One region of the Fructilactobacillus sanfranciscensis genome, then DNA from elsewhere that is predicted to be linked to it. Evidence: predicted binding sites of a transcription regulator. Region 1 holds the regulator's gene; each other region holds the start of a gene.
What was found. Region 1 encodes NrdR, which represses ribonucleotide reductase genes. Its sites were predicted from a motif close to ACACNATATATNGTGT; they were not measured.
Positions count from the first base shown of each region.

Region 1 (5,248 bases):
GATATTCATGCAGCCACCGCTCGTAGAATATTTGAATTGGATAAAGATGCTGTAATCACACCAACTTTAAGACGACAAGCCAAAGCGGTTAACTTTGGAATTGTGTATGGAATTAGTTCGTTTGGATTAGCGCATAATACCGGGATTTCAAATGGTGACGCTAAACGGTTCATTGACAAATATTTTAATGAATACCCTGGTGTTAAGCAATATATGGAAGATTCAGTTAAATTTGCCAAAGAACATGGATATGTTGAAACTATTTCCCATCGCCGACGCTACATTCCAGAAATTCAGTCCAAACGTTTTCAGCAACGTCAATTTGCCGAACGAATTGCGATGAATTCTCCCATCCAAGGAAGTGCAGCTGACATAATTAAGGCGGCAATGATTGAAATGCAATCTGTTTTAAAAGAAAAAGGATTACAAGCTAAGATACTTTTACAAATTCATGATGAGTTAATTTTTGAAGCACCAGAAACAGAAATCCCAGTTTTAGAAAAGTTAGTACCACAAGTGATGGATTCAATTATGAAGACAGACAAATTACTCAGTAATTCAACTGTTGATTTTAATGTTCCATTAAAGGTTGAAAGCCATTCTGGATCAGATTGGTATAATATAAAAAAATAAAGTAAAGAGGTGGCTTTCATGCCAGAATTACCAGAAGTTCAAACGGTTCGTCAAGGATTAAATAAATTAGTTAAGGGATCGAAGATTAAATCTGTAGAAGTTTTATACCCTAAGATGATTAATATTCCAGCTGAAGATTTTGAAAAAAAATTAGCAGGAAAAGAAATCATTCAAATTGACCGTCGAGGCAAATATCTTTTATTTAGATTGAGTGATGATTTGACACTTGTTTCCCATTTGAGAATGGAAGGAAAGTATGAAGTTCAACCTGAAGGAACTGAAAGACCTAAGCATACAAATGTCGTTTTTCATTTAACTGATGGTCGTGAATTACGCTATAAAGATACTCGAATGTTTGGAAAAATGACTTTAGTTAAAAATGAAGATGTTTATAAATTATCAGGGTTAAATAAAATTGGCCCTGAACCTACTGAGCAAGATTTGAAGTTTGATTACATGAAAGAAATCATGCACAAATCTCATCGTAAAATCAAAGGATTCTTATTAGATCAATCAAAAATTGCGGGATTAGGAAATATTTATTGTGATGAAGTTCTTTGGCTATCCAAAATAAATCCAGAACAACTTACTAATGAATTAAGTGATGATGAGATTAGAAGATTACGAGCAAATATTATTAAAGAAATTGCTGCAGCAATCAAGGGTCACGGAACCACTGTTCACTCATATTCAAATGCATATGGTGAAGCAGGCCAATTCCAAAATCAACTTCATGCTTATGGGCGTAAAGATGAAAAATGTGAGCGTTGTGGAACCACAATGGAAAAAATTAAAGTGGCACAAAGGGGAACGACTTTCTGTCCTAAATGTCAAAAACTACATGGTGATCTAAGTGACTAAAGTGATTGCATTGACAGGTGGGATTGCGTCTGGTAAATCAACCGTGGGGAAACTGCTTAAAGATAAAAATTTTGATGTGATTGATTTAGATAAGACTGTTCATGATTTAGAAAATGAAAACAAAGATGTCATTAATAAAATTGTTAAGTTGTTCGGAGTAAAGACTACTAATAACGGAAAAATCAATCGCTCTCAGCTTGCCGAAATTGTGTTTAATGATAAAAACGCTTTAAAGAGATTAGTTAGAATATTGAATCCATTTTTGATTAAAGAAATTAATAGTCATACAGATGAGGATGTTATTTTTATTGAAGCACCCACACTTTTTGAAAATGGCTTACAAGTTTATGTTGATAAAATTATTATGATAGCTTGTGATCCGGTCATTCAAATGCAGCGATTGATAAAAAGAAACACCATCTCAATTAGTAAAGCTAACTTACTGATGAAAAGTCAGTGGCCACAATCAGTAAAAAAAGAATTATCAGATGTAGTAATTGATTCTACAAATGGAATTGATGAGTTAAAAAAACAAGTTTTATGCTTGCTTGATGATTTGAGGTAAGAAAATGAAATGTCCAAAATGCCAACACACATCTTCAAAAGTTTTAGAAAGTCGTCCTATTCAAGTGGGTAACGAAATTAGACGCCGCCGAGAATGTAATAATTGTGGTCATCGTTTTACTACTTTTGAAAGAATTGAAGCTTCACCATTACTAGTTGTTAAAAAAGATGGTAATCGAGAAGAATTTAGTTCCGAAAAAGTTTTACGTGGAATTATTCGGTCGTGTGAAAAAAGACCAGTTTCACTTGAGCAAATGAATAGAATTGTTAACGAAACAAAACGTAATTTGGAAAATAATGATGATGGTAGTCATGAAGTTTCCAGTGAATTAATTGGCAAAGGCGTTATGGCGGGGCTGAAAGATGTCGATGAAATTGCCTATATTAGATTTGCAAGCGTTTATCGCCAGTTTAAAGACATGAATGAATTTTATAGTAAGATGAAGGAATTGATGGGTGACGACGCATCAAAAGAGAAAAACAAAAAAGATGAATAATAATCAAATTATTGAACCTAAAACAGAATATCGAGTTTATCGTAATGGAGAATTAAATGCGACAGACTTTCAAATTTTAACTAAGCTGTATTTGCCAATTATTAGGGCAAATGCTTTTGCTTTAATCAGTTCATTATGGAATGAAGATTCTAATAAGCGTGAACATTTCGCATTGATGAATGGGATTGGAATTGATGGTGGTGAACTTTATCAAGCGCGCTTAAAACTTGAGGGTGTTGGATTAGTTCAGACTTTTCAAAATGAAAAAGAAATGGTTACGTATTTATTAACAAAGCCGTTATCAGCTACATCATTTTTTAGTAATGGTTTAATGAGTGAAATTTTGTTAGAAATGGTGGGGGAAACCAAGTATTTAGAACTATCTAAAGAACTACTTCCCAGTGATTATGATTTTTCCCTATTAACTGATACTACTCACGACTTCTTAGAAGTTTATTCAATTAACCAACAAAATATTACTAACCAGCAAGACATTATTAAACAAGTTCAAACGGGAATTCCTGATGAAAAGCAGGTGCAAAGCTTGAAAGATGATAATTTAGATTTCAAATTAATGTTAGATATTTTGAGTAGTTCATTTGTAAATATCGATGATATTAAAAAGAATCATGATTTATTTGTTTCCACTAAGTTATTGTATGGTATTGATGAAATGACGATGACAAAATTAGTTGAACAAGCTACGAATTTAACTAATAATCATTTTGATATGCAAAAGTTTAAACTTTTAGTTTCGAGAAATAATCAAACTGATTTTAAAACAGCAAAAACTAATCCAGTTAAAAATACTATAACAAATGAATATCAATTTGATAATGAAGAACAACAACTAATTAAAACTGCTAAAAATTATGCACCGCTTGTTTTTTTAAATGCTTTAAAAAAAGAAAAAAATGGATATGCAACAAGCTCTGAAGAAAGAGTTATTTCACAATTGGTCGAAAGAATGGTATTGAAAACGGATGTAATTAACATGTTAATTTATTTATTGCTAGTTGATTATAATTATCCAACTTTAAATAAAAATTTAGTTGATACCATTGCTAACGATTGGTCACAAAATCATATTCAAACTGCTGAACAGGCACTTAAACAAATCAAAACACGTGATAGTAAGATTAATGCAGAAAAATCTAAAAGAAGACAAAAATCAAAACAAAATGTTAAATTAAATGTCAGAGAAACTCTGCCTGATTGGGCAAAAGATCAACCACATACCCCCCAGACTTCAGTTTCAAATAATATTATTAAAGAAAAAAAATTAATTGCAGAAAAGCTTAAAAAATTTAACGAAAAGAAGTGAGGTGATTGATAATGGATAATGTTGGAAAAAAATTTAAAGCAATTATGGCAACCGGAAACTACGCAGAAAATTATCGTAAATTAATGGATGAAGTATATGCAGATCCAGAGGTTGAAAATTTTATTGAGTCTAATCGTGATGCATTGACGGATGAATCAATTAAAAAGTCTGCTTCAAGTTTATATGAGTTTGTGAATAAACGTGATGCCATGCTAAATGGAAAAGACACTTATGCACATGGGTATGAACCAAAGTTAGTTGTTAACAATCATGCGATTGAAGTTTCTTATCAACCAACCCAAGCCTACCTAACTAAGGTTTGGGAACGCCAAATTCGTGATAATATTCAAGATTTGGGTATGTCCAAAGCGCTACAAAATGCTAACATTAATGATTATTATCATGAAGGAAATCCAGCTCGCAAAAATGCTTTAGTTCATGCTCTTGACTTTATTGATGCATATGAAAATAACCCGCAGGAATATCACAAGGGGTTCTATATCTATGGAAGTTTTGGAGTTGGAAAGTCATACTTGTTGAGTGCAATTGCCCATCGTCTGGCTAATGACAACATTAAAACTACATTCTTACACTTTCCATCATTTGCAATGGATATGAAGGCTTTGATTAATTCCAAAACTGATTCTGTAGGTAATCAGGTTGATCGTGTTAAAAAAGTACCTGTTTTAATGATTGATGATATTGGAGCTGATTCGATGTCAGCTTGGATTCGCGATGATATTTTGGGAGTGATTTTGGAATATCGGATGCAAAATCAATTATCAACCTTCTTTAGTTCTAATTTTTCGATGGAGCAATTAGAAAAAGAACATTTAGCAATTACAGCTAAGGGAGATTTTGAGCCACTAAAAGCTAAGCGGCTCATGGAGAGAATTAAATTCTTGGCTACTCCGATTGAAGTTAACGGAAAGAATTTAAGAAATGATTAAGCATCACTCTTGACATTTGTTGTTAGTGTTAGTACAGTATTAACAAGGATATGAGTTAGCTATGAATTCACAGAGAGAATAACATTTTCTGGAAGTTATTCGTTGGATTAGTTAATTTACCACCTTGATTAAAATTAAAATTAATAATGTGGTTACAAATGAGATGTTCAGTTTACTGAACGAATTTGGGTGGAACCGCGTCTAACGACGTCCCTGGTATTGAATAATACTGGGGATTTTTTTTATAGGAGGAAAAATCATGTCAAAGTTATCTTTTGAATTTCCAGATGGAAATCAAAAAGAATTTGATGCCGGCGTTTCTGTTGAGGATATTGCCAAATCAATTTCAGTTAGTTTAGCCAAAAAGGCCGTTGCTGGTAAAGTAGATGGTGAATTAGTTGATGTATTTGCACCCTTAC
Region 1 covers NZ_CP118925.1:641,679-646,926, forward strand. Annotated here, with positions in the region: gene polA (DNA polymerase I) at 1-633, shown strand, start outside; gene mutM (DNA-formamidopyrimidine glycosylase) at 652-1,494, shown strand; gene coaE (dephospho-CoA kinase) at 1,487-2,059, shown strand; gene nrdR (transcriptional regulator NrdR) at 2,064-2,555, shown strand; gene PY770_RS03240 (DnaD domain protein) at 2,548-3,879, shown strand; gene dnaI (primosomal protein DnaI) at 3,891-4,829, shown strand; gene thrS (threonine--tRNA ligase) at 5,089-5,248, shown strand, end outside.

Region 2 (5,248 bases), 470 kb from region 1:
TCTAACTTACTCATCAAATTCTCCTACCTTAACGAAGCAATTTATCCCAAATGACGACTTGGTTTGCGGCTAACGATTCAGGCACGTCGATAATTCGTTGGTTGGAACTTCCCCGAAATTGAAGCGTCAAATCTTTTTTAGCTTCTAAAAACCGGCCGTCCACCAAAATATCTAGTTCACTTAACAATTCCAATTTATCGTAAGATTCCTGCATCAGTTCGTCCCAGGTGTAACCGGTCCACGACCAAATGTCCTTGTCGTGCCCAAATTCTTGGCGCACCCGCCGGACTAGCCGCAAGCAAACCTGCGTGTTTAAGAAGGGTTCTCCGCCTAACAAGGTCAGCCCCTGTACGTAACTTTGCCCCATGTTTTCGATAATTTTGTCTTCTAATTCCTGCGAATAGGGGCGTCCGTAATGGAAATTTTGCGCCGCCTTGTTGTAGCACCCCGGACATTTGAATAAACAACCCGAAACGTACAAACTGCAACGAATGCCTTCCCCGTCAACCATGTTAAACGGCTTATAGTCGGCAATGTATTCTAAACTGCGATCCTTCGCCAGCCATTCTTGCGGCTGGGGATTTCTCGGTGTCCGTACTCGTCGTTGTCTAACCACGTTTTCACCCCTATTCCATATTTTTAACCCGTGATGAAATTTCTTTGTGCCGTCCGTGAACCATTGGCCGGATCATTGGGTTTCCTAAGTAACCACAAGTCCGTTTAACCACGTCACAAGTTTTGGGGTCGCGATTCCCACATTGTGGGCATTCAAAACCGCGGGCCGTGGGTTTAAAGTCGCCGTCGAAACCACATTTATAACAGTGGTCGATCGAAGCGTTTGTTCCTAAATAACCCACGTGGTCATAAGCCCAGGTCCAAACCGCTTCTAAAGCAGCCGGATTTTGTTTTAAATTCGGGTACTCACAGTAGTGAATAAAGCCGCCGGCCGCGTACTTCGGGTACTCTTCTTCAAAAGTAAGTTTTTCAAACGGAGTCGGATTTTTCCGGACGTCGTAATGGAAACTGTTAGTGTAGTATTCCTTGTCGGTAATGTCCTTGATCTTGCCGAATTTTTCAATATCATCCTCACAGAAGGTATCCGTCAGGGATTCGGCTGGCGTGGAGTAAACGCTGAAATGATAGCCGTACTCTTTTTCCCAAGCTAGGCACTGTTCGTACAGGTACTTCACGATTGAAACCGTGAAATCGTGGGCCTCCTGATTATCTTCCCAATCTGGACCGAAAAAGGCGGTTCCCACTTCGTACAATCCAATGTAACCTAACGATATGGTCGCCCGCCGGTGGTTAAACAGTTGGTCCACGTCGTCACCGTCCTTGAGGCGGACTCCAAAGGCACCATGCTTATACAAAATCGGTGCATTTTGCGGTTGGGTATCCCGGCATCGTTTAATCCGGAAGAGTAAGGCTTTTTTCGCCAACGCCACCCGGTCTTCCATAATCTCCCAGAAGACTTCCCGGTCCCCCTGGGCTTCAATCGCAATCCGTGGCAAGTTGACGGTTACGACCCCTAAATTCATTCGGCCGCTATTAACTTCTTCGCCATCAGCGTTCTTCCACGCTTGTAAGAAACTCCGGCAACCCATGGGCGCCTTGAAGTTTCCGGTTAATTCCACAATTTTGTCGTACATTAAAACGTCGGGATACATCCGTTTAGTTGCGCACTCTACGGCCAACTGTTTGATATCGTAGTTGGGATCTTCCGGATTTAAATTTATTCCGCGCTTAATTGAAAAGACCAACTTCGGGAAAATTGCGGTCCGGTGCTGCTTACCGAGCCCCTTAATGCGAACTTTTAAAATTGCCTTTTGAATTTTCCGTTCGATCCACGAAGTTCCCAGGCCAAATCCCACCGTGGTAAACGGCGTTTGTCCGTTGGAGGAAAACAACGTGTTAACTTCGTACTCTAACGCTTGCATTGCGTCGTAAATATCTTTTTTGGTTTTTTCCTTAGCAAAGGCTTCCCGTTGTTCGGGGAGCACCCATTTTTTGGCTTCCTTCAAGTGCTTTTCGTAATTTAATTTTGCGTAAGGCGCCAACATTTCATCCGTCCGGTCTGACGAACAACCTCCGTATTGGCTCGATGCCACGTTCGCAATAATCTGCGACATTTGGGCGGTTGCTGTTTGAATCGACTTAGGTGACTCCACTTCCGCATTTCCAATCTTAAAACCATTCGCTAGCATACTCTTGAAGTCAATCAAACAGCAGTTGGTCATTGAAGTTAACGGTGAATAGTCCAAGTCATGAAAATGAATGTCGCCGCGCAAGTGGGCCTTTGCTACGGTCTGCGGCATCATCGTTAACCCAAATGATTTGCCGACCATTCCGGCCGTTAAGTCCCGGCGGGTGCTGAAAATATTACTGTCCTTATTAGCATTTTCGTGAACTACCGTATCCTGTCCATTAAATAACTGGCTTAATTTATTTTGCGAGTCAATCGCGGCCTGCCACTTGGCTTCATCGGCTTGCCGATATTCAGCATATTTTTCCCACAAGTTGTCCCGTTGATAACCATGAAGGATTGTTTTGAAGACTGCCCGAATTTGTTCTACCGTTAATGGTGACGCCATTTGCTTTAGCTGTTCTAAAATCGCTTGCGTAATTTTTTGCCGTTCAACCTTGTCCGTGGTTAATTGATCAACCACCAACGCGATTTTATAGGGGTAAAATTGCATCCTTTCCCCATCTGCTTTAACTACTTGTTTTTGACGTAATTCAGTCCAAGCGTCGGTTGCGATTGCTTGCGAATTGATCATTTTAACCATCCGTCCTTTTCTAATTTTTTATTCCAATCTCGTTCAATTCTCGCTATAATAAACAGCGTTATTATTTTCTGTTTATTTAAAGCTGTTTGATATTCGAAACTGGCTTGATTGGTTTCTCTTTGCATCATAGATTACTCCGATTTTGCAAAAAGATAAAGGTTGAAAACACAAGATATATGTGCTTAGCAAACGATCAACCACTATATATGGTGCATGTAACGCATTTTAAAATAACAATCAAAAACCTGGTCATCGCAATTTGTACTAGTCCCTGTCAAGTTGACGGATAAAATAATATAATTTTCAGATACTTCTTAAGCGGCTTCACCGCGGTATTCAACCGCGGTGGAGCCGTTTCTTTGTATAGTTCGATCGACGTAATTGAAGTAGTAAATACCAGCTTCAATTAAATCGATTAATTCTTGTTTAGTTTTGGGCATCGGATAGCTATCTAACCAATTTAATTTAAATTCATTCCACCAACGCTCCATCGGCGCGTTGTCATACGGTGTTCCCGGTCGTGACATGCTTCTGACTACTTTATGATTGACCATTAAGTTGTTGAAGGCCTTCGAGGTGAAGACTGCGCCACGATCTGTATGCACCATTGGATGGACGTCACCAGTACGCTGAAAGGCTAAGTTGAATGTATCAATCACGGCTTCGCTGGTCTCGGTGGAATCTGATAACCAAACTTGGTTAGGCTGAGTTACTTGATTGAACTGTTGGTTTAACACGTTATCGCGCACTTCCTGCTCTGCCTGTTTTACCCGGTGATGTTTCTTGACTCGACTTTGACATTTAAGATGAAGAGCGAACATCAGTCGTTTAACGCGCTTAAACGAAACGTGGAAATCAATCGATTCGTCATGTTCAAGGTAGAACTTCATTTTTCCGGCGCCAATTTGCTGACGATGTTTTTCAAAATATATCACTATTTTTTGTTTGAGCAGTTCCTCTTGTTCATCCCAAGCTGTTGACTTGTGGTGAAGCCACTGGTTGTAGGCTTGACGTGAAAGGCCAATTTTACGCAGAATAATTGCTTGCGCACCGCGGGTCTTTGAACTAATGGCTTGGATACCTTGATAGGCTAATCTGTGTTGTGCATTCACTCCTTGTTCTGGATTTCTCGGACTTTTTTTAAGAAGAGGTCGTAGACCTCCTGTTCCTTAATTTGGGTTTTAGGCTGACGATTCTCTAGCCTAAGTCGCTCAACTTCAGTCATCTCTTCACTTGGTTTAGTGCGGCCACGGTGATCCTTAAGCGCTGTGTACCCACTTGCTTTGGCTTTAAGTACCCAAGAACGGGCTTGCTGATAAGATACGTTAAAGTGTTCCGCAGCTTGGAAATATGAATGTTCGCTTACTGTAACGTATTCGACAATTTCAATGCGTTCTTCAAAAGTTGTTTTCCGACTCATAATGCCGACCTGCTTTCTTGACGGCGTCGCCGTCAATGAATTATTGGTCCCATTATACTGGAATTTTTTAACCCAGTCTCGAAGTTGCTTGGTACTTCGAAGTCCAAAACGATTTTGAATATCAATCAAACTACCTTCCTTGTTCAGGTATGCTATCACGGCTTGTTGCTTAAGCTCTGAGTTATATCTAGTCCAGCTGTTTGATTCCCTTAGCCCGTCCAAACCACCTTGCGTATAAAGTCTTTGCCACCTGATAAAGGTGTCTCGAGCAATGCCGTATGATTTAAAGTATGCTGATTGAGTTAAATTAGTTTTTGCTAGCCCCAGAAGAATATCTAACTTTTCTGTGGCCGTAAACCTAGTTCTAGGCATAATAAAATCCCCTTAAGGTTGACAAAAGAATTATACTTTTTCATCTGTCAACCTTAAGGGGACTATAGCACTATAGCAGATCTTAATGACACGTGTTTTTTCTTCTTTAGTGACAGTGATGAAAGAAGATAGTGGATTATGATTATTGCGCTAGATTTCGTTGGTTTGCTTTTAGTTGGTGTCCAATGGCTGCCAATTATCGTAACCGGTTGCCTATTCTTATTCGGAATCGGTGGTGGCTATTTTCAGCCAGCTAATATTTCCACTATCATGCAATCGGGTTCCACCAGCAATCAAGGCACAATCGGTTCACTACAACGAATGATTCAAAATATTGCCATTGCAAATGGTACGGCTATAGGATCAACCTTGATTAATTTAACTGCACCTAATCTTCCCCTGGGGATTCAAGTAACTTGGTATTTGGCTTTGTTCGTAGTAGCCATCATTGTCATTGCTGGAATCTCAATTAACTATTTACACCCAGAAAAGGCCTGAGTAAACTTACTAATTTAATTAGCCTTATTAAGTAAAGGTCGTCCGTTTAATACCTGTATTTCGGGACACATCAATGTCACTCATGCCTGCTCGATAAAGCTTAAAAGCATGTTGCAAACGGGGATCATCTTTGGCATATTGGGGTTTGCGCCCATGATATTTACCCTGCTGC
Region 2 covers NZ_CP118925.1:169,235-174,482, reverse strand. Annotated here, with positions in the region: gene sufC (Fe-S cluster assembly ATPase SufC) at 1-14, opposite strand, end outside; gene nrdG (anaerobic ribonucleoside-triphosphate reductase activating protein) at 29-616, opposite strand; gene nrdD (anaerobic ribonucleoside-triphosphate reductase) at 627-2,777, opposite strand; gene PY770_RS00850 (IS3 family transposase) at 3,101-3,898, opposite strand; gene PY770_RS00845 (helix-turn-helix domain-containing protein) at 3,895-4,578, opposite strand; gene PY770_RS00840 (MFS transporter) at 4,717-5,076, shown strand; gene PY770_RS00835 (recombinase family protein) at 5,104-5,248, opposite strand, start outside.
Region 2: a site for NrdR is predicted at 2,984-2,999, ahead of nrdD (anaerobic ribonucleoside-triphosphate reductase). Genes of this name have one in related genera too.

Region 3 (5,248 bases), 160 kb from region 1:
AACTTTTTCTGATTGGGGACCCCAATCTTTGGCGGTGTACTTATCAAAATAAGTACCATCTGCATATTTACTGTTTTCAAAGTTATGGAATGACTTACCGCGTTCTTTAGCAATCTTGTTAGATGCAACTAGAGTCCAGTAGTTCAAGAGCATAAAGTAAACACCAGTAAATTCGATTGATTCAGGCGAACCGTAATACATATGATTTAAAGCGAGAAATGAGTGAAGACCCATGGCACCAAGTCCAATCGAATGGCTTAAATCATTTCCTCTTCTAATTGAAGGAACAACATCAATTTTACTTTCATCGGTCACGTAGGTTAAGGCACGCACCATTGTGTCAACAGATTCACCAAAATCATCTGATTTCATCAAATTAACGACGTTTGTTGAACCTAGGTTACATGAAATATCAGTCCCTAATTGGTCATACTGTTGCAAGTCATTAATGATTGATGGGGTTTGCACTTGCATAATTTCAGAACACAAGTTACTCATGACAATTTTACCGGCAACTGGGTTTTCCCGGTTAGCAGTATCAATGTTCATGATGTAAGGATAACCGGATTCTTGTTGTAATTTACCGATTTCGGTTTCTAAATCACGAGCCTTCATTTTTTTCTTGCGGATGTTTTCGTTAGCAACTAAATTGTCATATTCTTTAGTGATGTCAACGTAAGAGAATGGAACTCCATATTCTTTTTCCACATCATAAGGGCTAAAGAGATACATATCTTGATCATTTTTAGCAAGTTCATAAAACTTATCAGGAACGGTTAGTCCTAAAGATAAGGTATTAACTCGAATTTTTTCATCAGCATTTTCTTTTTTAACTGAAAGAAAGTCAATAATATCAGGATGAAAGACACTAAGATAAACAACACCAGCACCTTGACGTTGGCCTAATTGATTTGAGTAGGTAAAACTGTCTTCTAACAGTTTCATGACTGGCATTACTCCACTAGCAGCGCCTTGAATGTGCTTAATTGGATCTCCAGCAGCACGAAGGTTAGAAAGGTTAATTCCTACACCTCCACCAATTTTAGAGAGTTGTAAGGCCGAATTAATGGTTCTTCCGATACTATTCATATCATCAGTAGTTTGGATTAAGAAACATGAAATTAATTCTCCACGCCGTTTTTTTCCAGCGTTTAAGAAAGTTGGCGTAGCTGGTTGGAAACGTTGGTGAATTAATTCATCAGCTAAACGCATTGCTAATTCTTGATCACCGTCAGCTAAAAAGAGGGCGTTCATTGCAGTCCGATCAATGTATCTTTCAAGATATTGATTACCATCATTTGTTTTTAAGGCATATTGTGCATAAAATTTATAGGCAGCCATAAATGATTTAAAGGTAAAATGTTGATCCTCTAAGTATTGGTAAAGTTTTTCAATAAATGAAAAAGGATACTTTTCTAAAAAGCTAGCTTCAATGTAGTTATTTTTAGTTAAGTAATCCAAACGATCCTTTAAAGAATCAAACTTTACGGTATTAGGAATCACGTTTTCTTTAATAAAAGCATCTAGGGCTTCTTTATCTTTTTCTAGTCTAATTTTTCCATCTTTTGATGGGATGTTGATCTCGTTATTTAATCTATAATAACTAACATCAGTTTGGTCTTTTAGCGACATATTCCTAGTGCTCCTTGTTGTGTATAATAGGTAATATAATGTTAAGCGAATTCTGCTACTAGTTTGTTTAGGCAATCAGGTCTAAAACCAGTAAATGATTCGGCACCTTCGACTTCAACAACTGGAACTACTTGGAAACCTAACTCTTTTAAGTAGGTAACAAATTCTGGGTTTTCAGAAGTGTTTTTTTCTACGAAATCGATGTTGTGTTCCTCAAGGAAACGCTTAGTCATTTCACATTGGATACAATTGTTTTTAGTAAATACTGTAATTGAATTCATAATCTTCATCTCCTGTTTATACGATATAATAGATTTTACTACGAATACTTAATCTTTCAAATGAAAACACACCATATATGGAGTGTACACTTGAGAAACACACTATATATAGTGTGTGAAACTAAAAAATATTTTTGAGGACGTGCTATCATGAACAACTTTTATTACACAGAAAATCCAGATGTTCAACATGATGAAAAACATTGGGAATATACCTTATTGAATTACACGCTTAGTTTTGTTTCAGATAACGGTGTGTTTTCTAAAAGCACCATTGACTATGGATCACGAGTTTTGATTAACGCAGTTGATTTAAAAAACATTCCAGCTGGTAATGTTTTAGATTTAGGTTGTGGTTATGGACCAATTGGTTTGTTTTTAGCAAAAAATAACCCAGACCGTAATTTTACCATGGTTGACGTAAATAATTTAGCTTTATCTTTAGCAAAACGAAATGCAGAACAGAATCAAATTGAAAATGTTTCGATTTTTGCTTCGAACGTTTATGAAAACGTAGAAGGTAAATTTGCTGCCATCATTACTAATCCACCAGTTCGAGCAGGAAAAGAAGTCGTAGATGCAATGATTACTGGATCATACGATCATTTAGAAAAAGATGGAACGTTAACGGTTGTATTACAAAAAAAACAAGGAGCACCGTCTGCCAAAAAATTAATGAAAAAGATTTTTGGTAATGTTGAAATTGTAACTCGTGACAAAGGTTATTACATTTTGTTAAGTAGAAAAGTGGATTAAATAGATGACAGAAATTGATCAAAAGTTTATGGAAGTTGCTTTGCGTGAGGCTAACTTTGCGGCTCAAATCGGAGAAGTACCAATTGGGGCTGCCATCGTTAAAGATGGAAAAGTGATTGCGACTGCGCATAATCTACGTGAACATAGTGAAATGGCTACGCAACACGCTGAAATCATTGCAATTGAAGCAGCTTGTACTGAATTAAAGAGTTGGCGGTTAACTGATTGCACGCTTTACGTAACGATTGAACCTTGCGTAATGTGTGCAGGTGCTATTTTAAATGCTCGGATTGATCGAGTTGTTTACGGCGCTATGAACCAAAAAGGTGGGGCAGTTGGTAGTCTTTATAATGTCCTTACTGATTCACGACAAAACCATCAAGTAGAAGTAATTGCTGGAGTAAAAGCAGATAATTCTGCTCATATAATGAAGAAATTTTTTAAAAGTAAGCGAAAACGACGTAATCACTAGACAAAAAACAGAGAATAAGATAATATAGTATTTGCCGCAAGGCATGAAGCAAAGATGGAATTACGAACCGTGTCAGGTCCGGAAGGAAGCAGCACTAAGTTTTCTCTGTCTTGTGCTTCTTTTTTTATGCTTATAAACTTTCAGTCATTCGACTGGAAGTTTTTTTCATGTGAATTAATTTGGTATTTAAATCGTAATCAAGCTATAATAGTAACAGTCTAAAAACGAAAAGAAAGGAAGTTCTTCATGGGTTATCAAGCTTTATATCGGGTCTGGAGACCCCAACGATTTGATGAAATTGTTGGTCAACAGGTCATTACACAAACATTAAAAAATGCTTTGGTAACTGACCAGATTAGCCATGCTTATCTGTTTAACGGACCTCGTGGAACTGGGAAGACTTCAACTGCAAAGATTTTAGCTAAAGCGGTTAACTGTGAACATTTAAAAGATGGGGAACCTTGTAATGAATGTGACATTTGTGTTGCCATTAACAACGGTTCACTTAATGATGTGATTGAAATTGATGCTGCCTCTAACAATGGGGTTGAAGAGATTCGTAACATTCGCGATAAGGCAAAATATGCTCCCACTGAAGCAAAATATAAAGTTTATATTATTGATGAAGTTCATATGCTTTCCATTGGGGCTTTTAATGCCTTATTAAAGACCTTGGAAGAGCCTCCTGAACATGTGATATTTATCTTAGCAACAACTGAACCACATAAGATTCCTGCTACCATCATTTCTAGGGTCCAACGATTTGACTTTAAACGGATTCAAGCCAAAGATATCTTAGAACAAATGGAGAAAATCTTAGATTCAAAGAAAATTAAGTACGATGATCGTGCTTTAAAAGTTATTGCTAAAAGTGCTGAAGGTGGAATGCGGGATGCTTTGAGTATCTTGGACCAAGTGCTTTCTTACAGTGATGATGAAATTACTTATGACAGTGCCTTACAAGTGACTGGAAGTGTTGCTCGCGATGATTTGCAAGCTTACATGCAAGCAATTATCAACGGTGACGTAAGTGTTGGTTTAAAAGAAGTCCAAGCGATTTTAAATAATGGAAAAGATGCCAGTCAGTTTATTGAAGATCTAATTAATTATTGCCAAAATATTTTGTTATACAAACAAGATTCAGAAATGGTTGAAGCTAGTGAATTAGGTTTGCTTGGTGATGATTTCAAAGAAATTGCTGAGAAGGTCAAATCTTCTAAGGTTTATTATTATGTAGAAACAATGAATGATGTACAGCGTCAATTGCGTTCAACTTATCATCCAGATGTTTACCTCGATATTTTGACAGTTAAATTGGCTAATCAACCGGCGGAAACTACTCCAGTCAGCCAACCAAATGTTAAAAAAACAGTTGATACAGAAGTTGTTTCAAAATTACAGTTGCAAATTGATGCGTTAACCAAACAGTTAGAACAAGTTAAGCACGCAGCCCCCGTTCAAACCATGACTAAACCAGTTCCTCGAGAAACCGCCACAAAAAATGACAATCCCAAAGCAACCGTTGATTTTGAAAGAGTTTCTAAGGTTTTAGGGTCAGCAACCCGTGCTAATTTAACTGCATATCAAAGTCAATGGGATGATGTTATGAACCTCTTGTCAGTTACTCAAAGGGCATTGATGCATGTTTCAAAACCAGTAGCTGCAAGTGCTGATGGAATCGTAGTAGCATTTGATTATGCTTTTCTTTATCAAAAAGCGGGTACTGATAATGATCTAATGGATGCGTTACAAAACGCGATGGATCGTGTATTTGGTAAAGTTCCAGACATTATATTTGTTCCAATTGATGAGTGGCCTGGAATTAGAAAAGAATACTTAGCCAATAATCCAGTGGAAAAACATTCCAAACCTGGAAAAGAAAATGTAACAGAAGAGCAACAAACCAAAAATGAAGCGGTTGAAAAGGCCCAAGAATTATTTGGAAATGATATAGTAAAAGTAGAAGATAATTAAAGGAGAACTTAACATGGGTATGAATGGTATGAACATGGGTAAGATTATGAAACAAGCCCAAGAAATGCAAAAGAAAATGGCAGCACAACAAAGTGAAATCGAAAACAGTGAATTTACAGGAGTTTCACCAGAA
Region 3 covers NZ_CP118925.1:480,872-486,119, forward strand. Annotated here, with positions in the region: gene nrdE (class 1b ribonucleoside-diphosphate reductase subunit alpha) at 1-1,632, opposite strand, end outside; gene nrdH (glutaredoxin-like protein NrdH) at 1,674-1,913, opposite strand; gene PY770_RS02440 (class I SAM-dependent methyltransferase) at 2,064-2,669, shown strand; gene tadA (tRNA adenosine(34) deaminase TadA) at 2,674-3,141, shown strand; RNA gene ffs (signal recognition particle sRNA small type) at 3,177-3,275, shown strand; gene dnaX (DNA polymerase III subunit gamma/tau) at 3,388-5,115, shown strand; gene PY770_RS02460 (YbaB/EbfC family nucleoid-associated protein) at 5,129-5,248, shown strand, end outside.
Region 3: a site for NrdR is predicted at 2,013-2,028, ahead of nrdH (glutaredoxin-like protein NrdH). Genes of this name have one in related genera too.